One region of the Bradyrhizobium sp. 604_D8_N2_3 genome, then DNA from elsewhere that is predicted to be linked to it. Evidence: riboswitches for the same ligand, from Rfam matches in the RefSeq annotation. Region 1 holds a riboswitch; each other region holds the start of a gene.

The links. Region 1 has a riboswitch for cobalamin ahead of AB7245_RS24480 (TonB-dependent receptor domain-containing protein). Riboswitches for the same ligand answer to the same signal wherever they lie in the genome.
Region 2: it holds a riboswitch for cobalamin, as region 1 does, so the genes downstream of both, metE (5-methyltetrahydropteroyltriglutamate--homocysteine S-methyltransferase) here and AB7245_RS24480 (TonB-dependent receptor domain-containing protein) in region 1, are expected to answer to the same signal.
Region 3: it holds a riboswitch for cobalamin, as region 1 does, so the genes downstream of both, AB7245_RS16095 (energy-coupling factor ABC transporter permease) here and AB7245_RS24480 (TonB-dependent receptor domain-containing protein) in region 1, are expected to answer to the same signal.
Region 4: it holds a riboswitch for cobalamin, as region 1 does, so the genes downstream of both, AB7245_RS16115 (TonB-dependent receptor) here and AB7245_RS24480 (TonB-dependent receptor domain-containing protein) in region 1, are expected to answer to the same signal.

What each region holds. Positions count from the first base shown of each region.
Region 1 covers NZ_JBPWPM010000001.1:5,145,257-5,149,108, reverse strand. Annotated here, with positions in the region: gene AB7245_RS24505 (adenylate/guanylate cyclase domain-containing protein) at 1-116, shown strand, start outside; gene AB7245_RS24500 (hypothetical protein) at 243-419, shown strand; gene AB7245_RS24495 (hypothetical protein) at 572-784, shown strand; gene AB7245_RS24490 (hypothetical protein) at 887-1,144, shown strand; gene AB7245_RS24485 (hypothetical protein) at 1,273-1,494, shown strand; cobalamin riboswitch at 1,570-1,783, shown strand; gene AB7245_RS24480 (TonB-dependent receptor domain-containing protein) at 1,898-3,852, shown strand, end outside.
Region 2 covers NZ_JBPWPM010000001.1:1,326,016-1,329,867, reverse strand. Annotated here, with positions in the region: gene metE (5-methyltetrahydropteroyltriglutamate--homocysteine S-methyltransferase) at 1-1,718, opposite strand, end outside; cobalamin riboswitch at 1,818-2,017, opposite strand; gene AB7245_RS06215 (IS630 family transposase) at 2,430-3,551, shown strand.
Region 3 covers NZ_JBPWPM010000001.1:3,393,103-3,396,954, forward strand. Annotated here, with positions in the region: gene cobM (precorrin-4 C(11)-methyltransferase) at 1-305, shown strand, start outside; gene AB7245_RS16085 (cobyrinate a,c-diamide synthase) at 305-1,615, shown strand; gene cobA (uroporphyrinogen-III C-methyltransferase) at 1,612-2,370, shown strand; cobalamin riboswitch at 2,389-2,606, shown strand; gene AB7245_RS16095 (energy-coupling factor ABC transporter permease) at 2,644-3,321, shown strand; gene cobF (precorrin-6A synthase (deacetylating)) at 3,368-3,852, shown strand, end outside.
Region 4 covers NZ_JBPWPM010000001.1:3,397,321-3,401,172, reverse strand. Annotated here, with positions in the region: partial or broken gene AB7245_RS16115 (TonB-dependent receptor) at 1-1,923, opposite strand, end outside; cobalamin riboswitch at 2,039-2,240, opposite strand; gene AB7245_RS16110 (histidine phosphatase family protein) at 2,312-2,884, shown strand; gene cobT (nicotinate-nucleotide--dimethylbenzimidazole phosphoribosyltransferase) at 2,891-3,852, opposite strand, start outside.

The sequences.
Region 1 (3,852 bases):
TCGAAGCCGTGCCCGGCGACGGTCCCTCGCGCACGCTGCTCGGCCGCATCGCGCAGTTCGAGGCCAATCCGCCGGACGCAGCTTGGGATGGTGCCTGGCGGCTGGAGCAGAAATAGCCGTTCTTGCTGGGCTTGCACCGCCCTTGCTGGAAAAAACGTTTCTACTGGATAACGATGTTCGCCGTGACCTATTTCTCAGGCTTAGGTTTGACGTCCCTTGTGGCGTTTGATGGGGACACGCCGATGACAGAACTTCATGACAGGCTGGAACGGTTCGAGACGCTCACCGCCGAATGCGAGCTGATTGCCAAGCTCGCCACCGACAGCACCAAGCGCGAGTTCTATCTGAGACTCTCGGAGCAGTACCGTCAGCTGGCGGTGGATATGCGGAAGGCGATCGCGACCAAGGCCGCGGCCTGACGCCACCTGCAATCCGTTCTTAATGTTTGGCGCGCATCCTTTGAGGATGCGAGCGTCGCGATCATGATTGCTCGCATTGGGAATGCCGAGGTCCGTTGCGGTGCAGCGCATCTCGCTGACGTCGCTTTGCCGCTCCTAACCAGGGCAATCCCATGCGCCTTCTCGCAGTCCTCATCTTCGCGCTCATGACGGCCGCCTGCAACCAGGAGCAGGACATCACCGGCTCGACCCCGGTCTGTGCGATGCGGAACTACAGCTCCTACAATCCCCGCGACATGAACCAGTGCGTTGCCGCCTGCAAGGCGTGCGACCACGGCAACACCGTCACCTGCACCACGTCATGCACCCTCAAGGGTGCCCACTGAGCGGCGGCGCTGGCTGGAGCTAGCGCTGAGGGTGCTCGGGCACCGGAACGATTCACATGGGTTAGTCATTGAAGCGGCAGGCAGGACGCGGAGTCCTATGGAATGGGTATGCTCGATCCCGGTCGGTTCCTGGTGTCGTGCTCGCATTGCGATGCATGGCCGATGGCGGCCAACGTCAAACGTTCGAGCTGGTCTTCGTCGCCGCACGAGGTCCGCTTCGTATGCCCGCGCTGTCGCCGCGAGGAGACCGCCATCATCTCGGCCTCCGGTGAGCTGACCCCGATCCGGCGCATCGACGCTCCGCTGCGCGACGTCACCGCGGCCTGGGCTCAGGCCCAGCGGCCAAGAGGTCGGGCGTAGCCCGCCCGTCACAGGACCAAGAGATCGGGCGTAGTCGGCTCTGCGCAACGCCTTGCGCGGTCCTTTTTTGGAACCCGGCCTACGCCGACGCGTTTCCGCTCCGACATCAACGCACCGAGGCCCTGCGAATGATCAGCGAGCATTTCGACACCCGCACCCGGATCAACATGAAGCTGGCGCTGGATCGGGTCTGCCGCAATCGCCCGGTCGGCGAGGACCATTGCTTTCGCAGGTCCGTTGCCGAGAACATCATCCGCTGCGCGCTCACAGGCCGCACCGGCATCGGCCAGCTCGTCGATGCCGGCGAGCGGGCGATGATCAGGACGCGTTCGGAGCGGGAGACGGCCTGATTGCGCCGGCTCAATCTCCGGTGCGGTGCTTTGCCCGTCATGCAACCGGCCGATTGACTCTCCGCTTGCCCGCCCCGTAGATTGGCCGGTGACGGTTCTCCTCACGGAGATCAAAAGGGAACGTGGTGCGAGGTTTTCCCGATACCGGGATATTCTCAACGCCACGGCTGCCCCCGCAACTGTAAGCGGTGAATCTTTCGTCATATGCCACTGGGAATCTCGGTCCTGGGAAGGCGACGTAAGGTAACGACCCGCGAGCCAGGAGACCTGCCGTCAGCCGTGGTCACACGCGAAGATGTCGGTCGGGGAGTACAGACATTAGCTTCACCGGAGCAATCGAACGCTCTGCCGTGAAACCTCGTTCGCTGTGACGTGCCACTGACGTCATACCGAGGTTACAAGAGTGTCCCGTATTGTCTTTGCCGCCAGGCGCTTCCGCGCCGGCGTTGTCGCGTTCGTTTCCCTGTATTCGCTCGATCTGTCCATTGCCCAGGCCCAGCAATCGGCATCGCCCGATCTGCTGCCGCCGGTCGAGGTCGCGCCGACCGAGCGTCCGGCCAAGCCGCAAGTCGCGCGGCCTGCGCCGGACAAGCCCGAGCGGCAGCGCGTCGCTCGGTTGCCGAAACCCGAGCTGGTGCCGGCGTCGCCCCCGGTTGCCGGGGTATCCGCGGCCAACCTGTTTCCGACGGTCGTCGTCAGTCCGACGGGCGTTGTCACTCCGACCAATCTGGTTGCGAGCTCGGTGACGGTTCTGACCGCCAGAGACATGGAGCGCGATCAGCGCCGGACCGCATCCGATGCGCTGAGCGCGGTTCCTGGCCTGAACCTCGTGCAGACCGGCGGTCCGGGCGGACAGACGTCGATCTTCATGCGCGGAACGAATTCCAACCACACCAAGGTCCTGATCGACGGCATCGATGTCAGCGATCCCGGCAACCCGAACCGTTCGTTTGATTTCGGCCAGTTGCTCACCTCCGACATTCAGCAGATCGAAGTCCTGCGCGGTCCGCAGGGCGGTCTCTACGGCGCAGACGCGCTGGGGGGCGTGATCTCCATCGTGACGAAGAAGGGCGACGGTCCCGCCCGCGCCACCGGCTCGGTCGAGGGAGGCTCGTTCGGAACGTTCAATCAAACTGCAAGTCTGAGCGGTTCACAGGACCACTTCAACTATGCCTTCAACGTCGCGCATTTCCACGCGAACGACGTGCCGGTGACACCGGTCGAATTGCTGCCGCCGGGGCAGAAGGCGATCGGCAACTATTACGACAACATGACCTATTCGACGAAGCTTGGCGCCGAATTGAGCGAAAACCTGACGCTCAACGGCGTCGCGCGGTATACTGACGCCACCCTGCGCTTTACCGGAGACACTTTCGATCCCGTCACATCCGCGAGCTTTCCCGCGGCCGCGCAAAGCACGCAGACGGTGCACCAGCTCTTCACGCGCGGGGAGGCGGTCTGGTCCGCTCTCGACGACCGGATGAAAAGCTATTTCGGCGTCAACTACACCAATCACTGGAACTACAACATCTCGCCCGGCAACGCGATGGCCACGATCACGACCGGCGACCGCGTCAAGTATGATTGGCACACCACGACCCAGCTCGCGCCCAACAACAATGTCATCATTGGTGCGGAGCATGAGACCGAAACACTGCAAACGGCGACGGTTTCGGCGCAAAACGTCAACAAGGCCGGATATATGGAGCTGCAGTCCCAGTTCCGGGATCGAGTCTTCTTCACGGCCAACGTCCGGCAGGACGACAACGAGCGGTTTGGAGAGCATCCGACCTTTCGTCTGGCGTCTGCCGTGATCGTGCCGGTCACGGATACGAAGTTCAAGGGAAGCTACGGCACGGGGTTCAAGGCGCCGACGCTTAACCAGCTTTACGTCAGCTTTCCCGCGTTCTTCTTCTTTGCAAATCCCAACCTCAGGCCCGAGGAAAGCGTCGGATTCGACGCCGGCTTCGAGCAACCCTTGTTTGGCGATCGCGTTCGCTTCGGGTCGGCCTACTTCCGCAACAACATCACGGACCTGATCCAGAGCACGTTCGATCCCCTGACGTTCACGAGCACCAACACCAATATCGGCAAGGCGATCACGGAGGGCACGGAGAGCTTCGTCGCGGCTGCGATCACGGACCGGCTTCGCGTTCGTGCCGACTACACTTTTACCCGCGCGGTGGATGCGACGGCGGGACTGGAGCTGCTGAGGCGTCCGAAGGAGAAGTGGAGCGCAAATGTCATCTGGAATCCGATCGACCCGCTCACATTGTCCGCAACCGTGTTGCACGTCGGGAGTTTCGTCGATGGTAACCGCGACTTCAGCATTCTGCGTCTGCTGGCTCCGGCCTACAC
Region 2 (3,852 bases), 3.8 Mb from region 1:
ACCGGTCCGGTCAGCATAGCCTTGATGGGTTTTTTGGTCAGAGACTGCGCATAGCGCCACCATTCAACGGTCATGGGCTTCGGCCGGGAGACATCTCCAAACAGGATAGGAGGACGAACGCACCGCGAGCCATAAGACTGAACCCAGCCGTGCTTGGTGAAAGCGAAGCCCAAGAGCTGCTCGCCAAAGTATTGAACCATGTCATTGCGCTCGAACTCACCGTGTACGAGCACGTCCAGGCCGATATCTTCCTGCCACTGGACGGTACGGGCTGTCTCCGCTCTCAGAAACTGCTCGTACTGCGTGTCATTCAGCGCTCCCCGCGCATGAGCCGCGCGCGCATTCCGGACGTCTGCCGTTTGCGGGAAGGATCCGATGGTTGTCGTTGGAAACATCGGCAATGCGAAGGCGACGCGCTGGACGTTGGCGCGCTGGGTGAACGCACTGCGACGGCGACGCATGCTATCGTCGATCGCGGCCATTCGTCCGGCGACCTTCGCATTGTGGATCTTGGGCGATGTTCCGCGGGTGACGGCTGCGTCCTCCGAGAGCGCAAGTTCATCGGCCACCTCGGCAGCATGGCCGGCCAGCGCTTTGCCCAATATCGAAAGTTCCTTGATCTTCTGAACTGAGAACGCCAGCCACGTCTTCAGATTGGGATCGAGATCGGTCTCTAGCTCAATGTCGATCGGAACATGAAGCAGCGAGCAGGAGGGAGCAATCTGAACACGGTCCCTGCCCAGTTTTTTGACCATAGGAGCAAGTTGGTCGAGCAGCGCCGGGAGATTGGAGCGCCACACGTTGCGACCATCAACGACGCCTAGCGAGACCACGAGATCTCTATGGGCTGTGGCGACAATTGCGTCCAACTGGTCGGGTGCCCGAACCAGGTCGACATGAAGCCCGGCAACGGGCAAGGCCAAAGTTGTTTCAAGATTGTCACCGATCGCCCCGAAATATGTGGCCAGCATGATTTTGAGGGCCGGCACGGCCTTGGCGAAATGAGCATAGGCCCGGCGGACAGCCGCCCGAGATGCGTCGTCGACGTCCGTCACTAGGCATGGCTCGTCGAGCTGAACCCATTCAGCACCGCGCGAGGCTAGTTCGCGGAGAACATCGACATAGACTGGGAGGAGCCGATCAAGCAGCGACAGCGGATTGAATGCGGGATTTACGCTTTTGCCGAGCTTCAGGAAAGTAACTGGGCCAACTAGGACGGGGCGCGTCTGGTAGCCGAGGCTTCTTGCCTCCTCATATTCCTCGATCGGCTTCCGAGAGGAATACTTAAAGATCTGATCCTGGTGAAATTCCGGCACCATGTAGTGGTAGTTGGTATCGAACCACTTCGTCATCTCCTGTGCGGCTACACCAGGCCCATGCTGAGCGTGACCACCGTCCGGAGCGCCACGCGCCATGGTGAAGTAGGTATTGAGCGACACAGGACCTTCGGTCCAGCCGTAGACGTCGGGAATGGCGCCGACCATTACGCTGGTATCGAGCACATGATCGTAGAGCGAGAAGTCATTCGAAGGAATGACGGTCGCACCGCGGGATTTCTGCCGTGCCCAATTAGCGGCACGAAGTCCACTCCCGGCCTCGAGGAGCTCGGCTTCGCTGGACTTTCCCGCCCAGTAGCTCTCGAGCGCGAATTTGAGTTCGCGTCGTGGGCCGATGCGTGACGTCCCCAGTGTGGCAACGGGAAGCGAAAGAATAGACATAGTTTAGACCCCATGATTGGGGCAAAGGCCATGGCGGACGTATGCAGCGAATATCGCTGAGCGACAGCTGCTTGGCGCACACCGGGACACCCCGCCCGTGGACGATATATTGTCGAGGCAGGTCTCCTGGCTCGCGGGTCGTCGCTGCTGTCCGGCCTTCCCGAAGCCGCATGGCTCCAGTGACTTCGTTGGACAGCGGCTCGCCGCTTACAGTTGCGGGGGCAGCGCCGGCATTGCACCGGCTTCCCTCTTAGCTCCGGATCAAACGAAATCCGGAGACCACGACGGCAGGCATTATGCGCACGAGGATCGATGCGTCAACCTACTGATTGTCGCTGCGATATTGCCCAAGCGATTGCGAGCTGTACTAGTGGCTCTGCACAGTGATTTTGACAGGTTGGGTCCGGCGGTCAGATTAGCTCCGGCAGGAGTTTCGGATCAACGAGGACCTCGATGCTGCGAGGCGTCCTTGGCTGCCGTCTGATGAGGCGGGCGCGTTCCAGTGTCAGGACCATCTGGTGAACCGTAGGCGGGCTGACGCGGAAATATTCCTGCATGTCGGTTTCGGCCGGGGGCCTGCGATGCAGCCGGGTATAGAGGTGGATAAAAGCCAGATACTGCCCCTGCGTGGGCGTGAAGGGTTTTGTCGAAGGACTCACGCCGGCCATCCGATTCAGTTGTTCGTGCGTGCCTCGAACGAGGAGGCACGCCATGAATGTACGCTATCGGGTCGAACTCAGCCAAATCGAGCGCACCGAACTGAGGGCACTGCTCAGCGGCGGCAAGCATGCGTCCCGCAAGCTCAAGCGAGCGCAGATTTTGCTGGCCGCCGATGCCGAGACCAGCGACGAGGAGATCGCAAGGAGCGTCGGCGTGAGCGGCTCGACCGTGTACCGGACCAAGCGACGCTTCGTGGAAGGCAATCTGGAGCGGGCGCTGAGCGAAGAGCCGCGTCCCGGGGCGGAGCGCAAACTCACGGGCAAGGAAGAAGCCTTGCTGGTGGCGACAGCCTGCGCCAGTCCGCCAAGGGGCCGTGCCCGCTGGACGCTAAAGCTGCTGGCGGGTGCGATGGTCAAGCTCACCGAACACAAGAGCCTGTCGCACGAGACGGTTCGGCGGCGCCTGGCCGAGAATGCCCTCAAGCCCTGGCGCAAAGACATGTGGTGCATTCCGCAGGTCGACGGCGAATACGTCGCCCGCATGGAGGATGTGCTCGACCTCTATGCCGAGGCACCCGACTCCAGGCGGCCAGTGGTGTGCTTCGACGAAAGCCCGGTGCAACTCATCGGCGAAACGCGTCAGCCCATCCCGGCCAAGCCCGGCAGGCTCGAACGTTACGATTATGAGTATCGTCGCAATGGCACGGTCAATCTCTTCGTTCTCCTCGACGTGCATCGTCCCTGGCGCAAGGTCAAGGTCACCGAGCGGCGAGCGGCAAGGGATTACGCCCAATGCATGCGTGATCTCGTCGACATCCATTATCCCGACGCCGAGATCATCCGGGTCGTCCAGGACAATTTATCGACCCACTCCGCCGGCGCCCTCTATCAGGCGTTCCCGCCCGCCGAAGCCAGGCGGATTTTGCGACGGCTCGAGTTCCACTATACCCCAAAACACGCAAGCTGGCTCAACATGGTCGAGATCGAAATCGGCGTCCTGCGGGGCCAGTGCCTGGATCGCAGGATCGACGACCCTAAGCGACTGCGCCGCGAAATCACCGCCTGGGAACGACAACGAAATGCCGCCCGCTCCCGCATCAAATGGATGTTCACAACAGACAAGGCTCGCGCCAAAATGGCTGGCGCCTACCCCGCCACTTCCAAAGAGTCATAATCCCTGTGACGAGGTACTAGGTAGGATATGACGGTCTTGCTCCCGGCCTGGTGAACACGCGTGGATCTGTGGAGGCTCCGCTTGTGAATGGATCGCGTTCTATACCCTGTTCGCGTAACCGGATGAGCTCCGCCGCCGGAACGAACCCGAGCCGCCTTCGATATCTGTGTGATCGCGACGGGCCTGGTCTTTTCCGTCAGCAGCTTCTCGAACTCGTCGTCAGGAAGTTGCGATCATCCTCGGCCGGTGTCCGTTTGATCACAGCGCCATGAGGCTCCTTAGGAATTGCCAATGGATTGCT
Region 3 (3,852 bases), 1.8 Mb from region 1:
TGCTCGCGATCCATCTGTCGATCCATCTGCTCGACAAGGTCGTCGCCGAGCTCACGCCGCATTACGGCGCGGATTGCCCCGTCGCGATCGTCTGGCGCGCGAGCTGGCCGGACCAGCGCATCGTTCGCGCCACGCTGGCGACGCTCGATGCCGCCGTCGGCACCGAGATGGAGCGCACCGCGCTGATCCTGGTTGGCAAGACGCTTGGAGCGGCGGATTTTGACGAGAGCCGCCTCTATGCCGCCGATTACGATCGGCGCTATCGGCCGGTCGGCGCCGATCCGCGCTTTCCGGAGGCATCGTGATGCCGGCAGGGCTTGTCATCTCGGCGCCGGCCTCCGGCGTCGGCAAAACCACGCTGACGCTGGCGCTGGCGCGCGCCTGGCGCAATCGCGGATTGAACGTGCAGTGCTTCAAGAGCGGGCCCGACTATATCGATCCCGCCTTCCATGCCGCTGCGACGGGGCGCGCTTCCGTCAACGTCGATAGCTGGGCGATGGATCGCGGGACGATTGCTCATCTCGTGGGTCGCGGCACTGATGCCGATGTCGTGCTCGCGGAGGGTTCGATGGGCCTGTTCGACGGCGTCGCCGCGCGCGGCGTCTCCGGCACCGGCGCCACCGCCGACATTGCGGAGATGCTGGGCTGGCCGGTGCTGCTGGTGATCGATCCTTCCGGACAGGCGCAGACGGCGGCGGCGATCGCCGCAGGCCTTCGCGACTATCGTGCCGGCGTGCGCCTTGCCGGCGTGGTGCTCAATCGCGTCGCCAGCCCGCGACATGAAGATCTCGTGCGGCGTGCACTGAACGACGCCGGCATCGCCGTGTTCGGCGCGCTGCCGCGTCATGCAGAAATCAGCCTGCCGAAACGGCATCTCGGCCTGGTGCAGGCCGAAGAGCAGGCCGAGATCGGCAAGCTGATCGACGAAGCCGCGCGCTTCGTCGCCGAGCATGTCGATCTCGATGCGGTGCTGCGGGCGGCAGCAAGCTGTTCGCCGCAACCGGCGGCAAACGGCATGAACGTGACGCCGCCCGGGCAGCGCATTGCGTTGGCCCGCGATGCCGCGTTCTCCTTCATCTATCCGCACATGCTGGAGGCCTGGCGCGCGGCCGGCGCCGAGATCTCGACATTCTCGCCGCTTGCCGATGAAGCGCCTGACGCGAGCGCCGATGTCTGCTGGCTGCCCGGCGGCTATCCCGAACTGCATGCCGGCACGATCGCGGCCAATGCGCGCTTTCGCAGCGGCTTGCGCGCCTTCGCTGACACACGGCCGGTGCACGGCGAATGCGGAGGCTATATGGTGCTGGGAACCGCTCTGACCGACGCCGACGGCGTCCGTCATGAGATGACGGGCCTGCTCGGACTGGAGACGAGCTTTGCCAAGCGCCGCATGCATCTCGGCTATCGTCTCGCTGCGCTCGCCGCGCCGATGCCGGGCCATCAGGTCGGCGCGCGCCTGCGCGGTCACGAGTTCCACTATTCGACGATTGTCGCGCAGCCGGATACGCCGCTGGCGGTCGTGCACGATGCAACAGGCGCGATCATCGCCGAGACCGGCTCGCGGCGGGGACAAGCCACCGGCACGTTCTTCCATCTGATCGCGGAGGATCGGTGAGCGGTTTTGTCACTTTCATCTCGGCCGGCCCCGGCGACCCCGAGCTCCTCACGCTCAAAGGCGCCGCGCGGCTGCGCGATGCCGACGTCGTGCTCTATGACGACCTCGCCTCGGGCGCGATCCTCGATCTGGCCCGGCCCGGCGCCAATCTCGTCGCGGTCGGGAAGCGGGCAGGGCGGCCCTCGACCAAGCAGCACCACGTCAACCGCCTGCTGATCGATTACGCCGCGGCCGGCGTCCGTGTGGTGCGGCTGAAATCGGGCGATGCCGGTATCTTTGGCCGGCTCGAGGAGGAGCTGGAGGCTCTGCGCGAAGCCGGCATCGGCTACGAGATCATTCCCGGAATCACCTCGGCCTGTGTCGCCGCCGCGCAAGCCGGCATTCCCCTGACCCGGCGCCACACCTCGCGCCGGGTGCAGTTCGTGACCGGGGCCGATGTCACCGGCGAGCTGCCGCAGAATTTGAACTGGGCGGCGCTGGCGGATCCCGAAGCGACCACCGTCGTCTATATGGGCCGGCGCACCTTTCCGGCGCTTGTCGCAAAATTGATCGAGCACGGCCTCGCCCCTGATACCCCGGCGCTGTTCGCCGAATCCCTCGGTCGTCCCGACGAGCGGCTGGTCCGCACCACCATTGCCGAGCTGGCGGAACAGCTTGCGCGGGGCGGCGCGGCCTCGACGGCGGCGGTGATCCTGTTTGGCGCGCTGGCGGGCGATTATCCGTCAGGACCGTCCCGGCCGCCCTTCGCCCCTTGACGCCCGGCTGGCGAAAGGGGCACACAGGAGACGCATGGTGCTCGAGGCGGCGCAAACCGCCGGAGCATAATCGGGAATGGGGGTGGGCGGACAGTTGCGCCGCCCAAAACCCCAGCCGCCCCCGCGACTGTAAGCGGTGAGGGACTCCGATCAGCCACTGGGCCGCAAGGCCCGGGAAGGCCGGAGAACCCCAGTGAACCGCGAGCCAGGAGACCGGCCGTGCATGTCTTGTGGCCAAGGCCGTCGGGTGTGACGGCAGGAAGGAACTGAACCATGCATATCGAACCCGGAGTCGTATCGGGCGCCAAGCTCGTGTTGAGTTACGCAACCGGCATCGCAGTCGGCGGCGTTGCGCTGAAGCTCGCGGTCGAGACCGTGCGCGAGCAGGGCATCACGTCGTTCGCGGCGCGGACGCTCGCCACCACGGGCCTCGTTTTCGTCTTCTTCGAGATCCTGCCGCACTTCCCGGTGGGCGTCTCCGAGGTGCACTTCATCCTCGGCTCGACCCTGTTGCTGCTGTTTGGGGCAGCGCCCGCGGCCTTCGGCCTTGCGTTCGGACTGTTGTTCCAGGGCATCTTCTTCGAGCCGCCCGATCTGCCGCAATTCGGCATGAACGTCACCACGCTGCTGGTGCCGCTGTTCGGGATCCAGGCGATCGCCGCGCGGATCATTGCCCGCAACACCGCCTATGTCGATCTCAGGTATCGCCAGGCGCTGGCGCTGTCGACCACGTATCAGGCCGGCGTCATCGCCTGGGTTGCGTTCTGGGCGCTCTATGGCTCGGGCTTCGGTGCGACCAACCTCGTCAACATCGCGACCTTCGCGGCCTCCTACGCGCTCGTCATCGTGATCGAGCCGCTGGCCGACCTCGGTGTGCTGGCGCTGGCGAAGTCGCTGCGCGGCGTCACCGCGCCCGGCCTCGTTACCCCGCGTTTGCATAACGCGGCTTGAGAGACAAGCGAACGGGCGGCCGTGATGGCCGCCCTTCGCACTCACGATGCTGACACTCTCCCTGATAGGCATCGGTTGCGGCGATCCCGAGCAGCTCACGCGCGCCGCCGTTCAAGCCATCAACGCGGCCGATCTCATCCTGATCCCGCGCAAGGGGACGGCGAAGTCCGATCTCGCAGATCTCAGGCGGACGATCTGCGCGGATGTACTCACCAATCCAACGACGCGCATTGCCGAGTTCGATCTTCCTGTGCGCGATGCCGGTGAAGCGGACTATCACAAGGGCGTGGACGACTGGCACGATGCCGTGGCCGCGGCGTGGTCGCGGACGATCGCCAGCCATCTCGAAGGTAAAGGCAAGGTCGCGCTGCTGATCTGGGGCGATCCCTCGCTGTACGATTCCTCGCTGCGCATTGCGCGGCGGCTCGATCCCTTGCCTGATATCGAGGTCGTGCCGGGCATCACCTCGATCCAGGCGCTGTGCGCGGCGCATGCGCTGCCGCTCAACGACATCGGCGAGCCCTTCCTGGT
Region 4 (3,852 bases), 1.7 Mb from region 1:
CGAGCTCGACGCCCTTCGACTCCTGCCGTCCCGCGATGTTGAGCTGCATGCCGCCAGCCGCCGCATAGACGTTCTTGCGCTCGATATCGTAGGCCGAGAACGACCATTCCGCCCTGTTGTTCCACAACAGATGCTTGACGCCCGTCTCATAGGTGCGCGAGGTCGTCAGGTCGAGCGGCTGGGCTGGCCCAAGCAGGAAGATGTTGTTGGCTGAGACGTCAGCACCGGTCGCGTACTGACTGAAGAAGGTCAGGCCGGGAACGGCGTCCCAGGTATAGCCAATGCGACCCGTCGTCGGGACCCAGGACTTCGAGAACGGGAAGTTCGCCTTTTCCAGCCCGGCGGCGTCGGTCGAGTTGCGGTCAAGCCCGATATGCTCGACGCGGAGGCCGCCGACCAGCGCGAAGGTTCGCGTGAGCTTCACCCGGTCCTCGAACGACAGCGCCTCGTTGTCGATGCGCGCGGTCTGCTGCTGCGTCGTGAGCAGGCCGTAAAGGCCACGGTCGGGATTGACGAGCGAGACGTAATCGTCCGGGAAGTTGGCCGCGCCTGGCCTGACGAAATCGAGATAGCTGGACGAAAGTGTCGTGACCAGGCGGTTGTCGAAGCCTGCGATATTAGCGTCCCAAATCAGGTCGGTAATGTTGCCGACAAGGCGTTGGCTATGTGCAACATAGAAGCGCTCGCGATCGACCATGTTCGAGTTGGGCAGGCCCGTACTGGCATTGAAAGCCTCGATCTCGTTGTTGAACCAGGTACGCTCCGCGCCATAGGCATAGGCTTGGCTCTTCAGCGTCAGGTCAGGCGCCAGCTTCAGTTCGAAGCCGCCGCGCAGCCACACCTCTTGTGCCACGTTGCGGTTGTCGAGAACGTTGTAATTGGTGTTGAAGGTACGATCGTCGATCGTGATCGCACCGAGATTCGTTTTGTTGAAGTTCGAGACGTAATTGCCCGAAACAATCCCGCTCGTCGCATGCGAACTGCTGAAGGCGACCGGTACCAGCGGTGCGCCCCAATAGGCCTTCGAGCGATCTTCCCGGTACTCGATCGCGCCCCAGATCTTGAGGCTGTCGGAGATGCGGTAATTGAGCTGGCCAGACACATCCAGCGTCTTGGTATTGGTGTCGTCGGCAAAGCCATTGAGCGAGGCGCGGCTGATGTCGAAGCGGTAGTCGAGCCCCTGCAAATTGGTGCTGCCGCCCGAGCCGTAATGGACGCCGAACGAGTTGAGCGAATCCCAGGAGAAGTCAGCGTCATTCCGGATCGGCCCGGTGTGTGGCTGCTTCGTGATCAAGTTGATTGCGCCACCGGCGGCACCTTCGCCCGACATTAGCGAGGCCGGACCTTTCAAAAATTCCACGGCTGCGAGATTGGCCGTATCCGTGATCCGCGAGGTCATGTTCTGCGGACCGATCTTGATGCCGTTGTAGAGCATGTTGATCTGGCTGTTGGTGAAGCCACGCATGGAGAAAGCCGCGGGCTCGGCCGGATTGTCGCCGGAGGTGACACCGACCGCGCCCTGCGCAACCTCCGACACGGTGCGATAGCCCTGCTCCCGCATGGTCTCGGCCGAGATGACCTCGACGGTCGCGGGGTCTCCTGCACGGTCAGGCCGAGGCGCGAGGCGCTCTCGGCAACCACATTGGTGTTGAGCGGCGTCTGCGCCGCCGCGGTCGGCACGACGGGCTTGGCCGCGGCCGATGCGGCCGCTGGCCTGCGCGATGCTGCGCGGCGTGGGCTCTGCGCGTCCCGGGCCGCCGGCTTTGCCGGTTTGCGGGATTGGGCGGGCGACACCTCGACCGGCGGCAGCGGCTCGCGGGCCTGCTGCGCCAGCGCTGCGGGCAGATCGGCGACTGCAAATGAAGTAAGCGCGGCGGAAGCGAGCAGGAAGCAACGCGGTCGTACAAGACGAATGGAAGACACAGTTCGGGACCTCGGTATGACGTCAGTGGCACGTCACAGCGAACCAGGTCCCACCTCCGGCCTTTGAGCCTTCCGATGAAGCCGAATGTCTGTACTCCCCGACCGACATCTTCGCGTGTGACCACGGCTGACGGCAGGTCTCCTGGCTCGCGGGTCAGTACCTTGCATCGCCTTCCCGGGACCGAGATACCCAGTGGCTCGTGACGCAAGATTCGCCGCTTACAGTTGCGGGGGCAGCCGCGGCATTGGGGACAAAATCCCCGCACCGCATTCCCTTTTCATCCCCACTCGGGGAAACCGTCAAAGCCATCTAGGATTACCGACAAGACAGAGTCAATGTGCCGGTGCGACGTTATTACCACCGCGACCAACTTCCTTGGAGATAGGTATGGAAGGCGAGACCTTCCTCTGGCTGATACGGCATGCGCCCGTCGACGGCGTCAAAGGGACGATCCATGCGGCCGACGCGCCCGCCGATCTCGGCGATCGCGTGCAACTGGAGGCGTTGCGGCAGAGGCTTCCGCCAGATGCTGCGAGCTTGGCGAGCCCGGCGCGACGTACGGTTGAGACGGCGCGCGCGCTGGGACTCGAACCCGCGTTGGTGCCCGAATTAAGTGAGCAGGATTTTGGCGACTGGACCGGCCGGCGGCATGACGAGCTCGCGGCGACCGGCGGCGAGACCTATGCGCAGTTCTGGAGCGATCCGGCGCACGGGCGGCCGCCGGGCGGCGAAAGTTTTGAGGATCAGGTCGTGCGCGTCCGGCTGGGTCTCTCGCAAATCGGCGCCGGCTCGGCAACGCTCGTCGTTCACTCCGGCACCATCCGCGCCGCGCTCTGCATTGCGCTGGATCTGACACCACAAGCGGCCCTGCGCTTCGTGATCGATCCGTTGTCACTGACCCGGATCGACCGGCTCGCCACCGGCTGGCGCGTCGTCGCGGTCAATCAGCGCGCGGCTTGAGCCGGGTCAGGCCGGGCGATCCGGCACATTGGCCTGCGCGAAGGTCGCCATGCCGTTGTGAAGGCTGCACGCGAGCCGCACCAGCGGCAGCGCGATGGCCGCACCCGATCCTTCGCCGAGCCTGAGATCGAGGCTGATCAACGGCTGCACGTTCAGCGCACGCAACACCAGCCGATGCCCCTGCTCCGCCGATTGATGCGACGGCAGCAGGAATGGCTGGCACGACGGGTTCAGCCGTACCGCCGCCAGCGCCGCCACCGATACGATGAAGCCATCGATCAACACGGGAACGCGGGCTTGCGCAGCCGCAATGATGGCGCCGCAAATCGCCGCGATTTCGAGGCCGCCGACGGCGCACAGGATTTTTTCCGGCGAAGCGCCCGCAATGCCGTGATGCGCAATCGCCGCATCGATCACACCCGCCTTGTGCGCGCGGCCGGCCGCGTCGACGCCGGTACCGCTGCCCGCGATCTCCTCGGCACTGATGCCGAGCAGGCTCGCCGCAATCGCCGCCGACGTCGTGGTATTGCCGATGCCCATCTCGCCGAAGATCAGGAGATCGGGCCTGCCGGCTGCCGCGCGCGCGACTGCGCGCTGACCGGCTTCGAAGGCGAATGCCAGCTCCGTGGGGGTGAGCGCTGCTTCCACGCTGAAGTCGCGCGTGCCGCTGCGCGGCTTGTCGGTGACGATTCCTGCCATCTCCTCCTGTGCCAGCGTGCCGGCGTCGACGACCTCCAGGCCTGAGCCAAGCTCACGCGCCAGCACCGAGATCGCGGCACCGCCCGAGGCAAAATTCGCCATCATCGCGATGGTCACTCCTTGCGGATAGGCCGACACGCCCTGCGCGACGATGCCGTGATCGCCGGCGAAGACGATGATCGGCACTCGCGCAGCGCGCGGTTGCTCGGTCGCCTGCAGGCCCGCAAGCTCGACCGCAAGCTGCTCCAGCCGGCCGAGCGCGCCGGCCG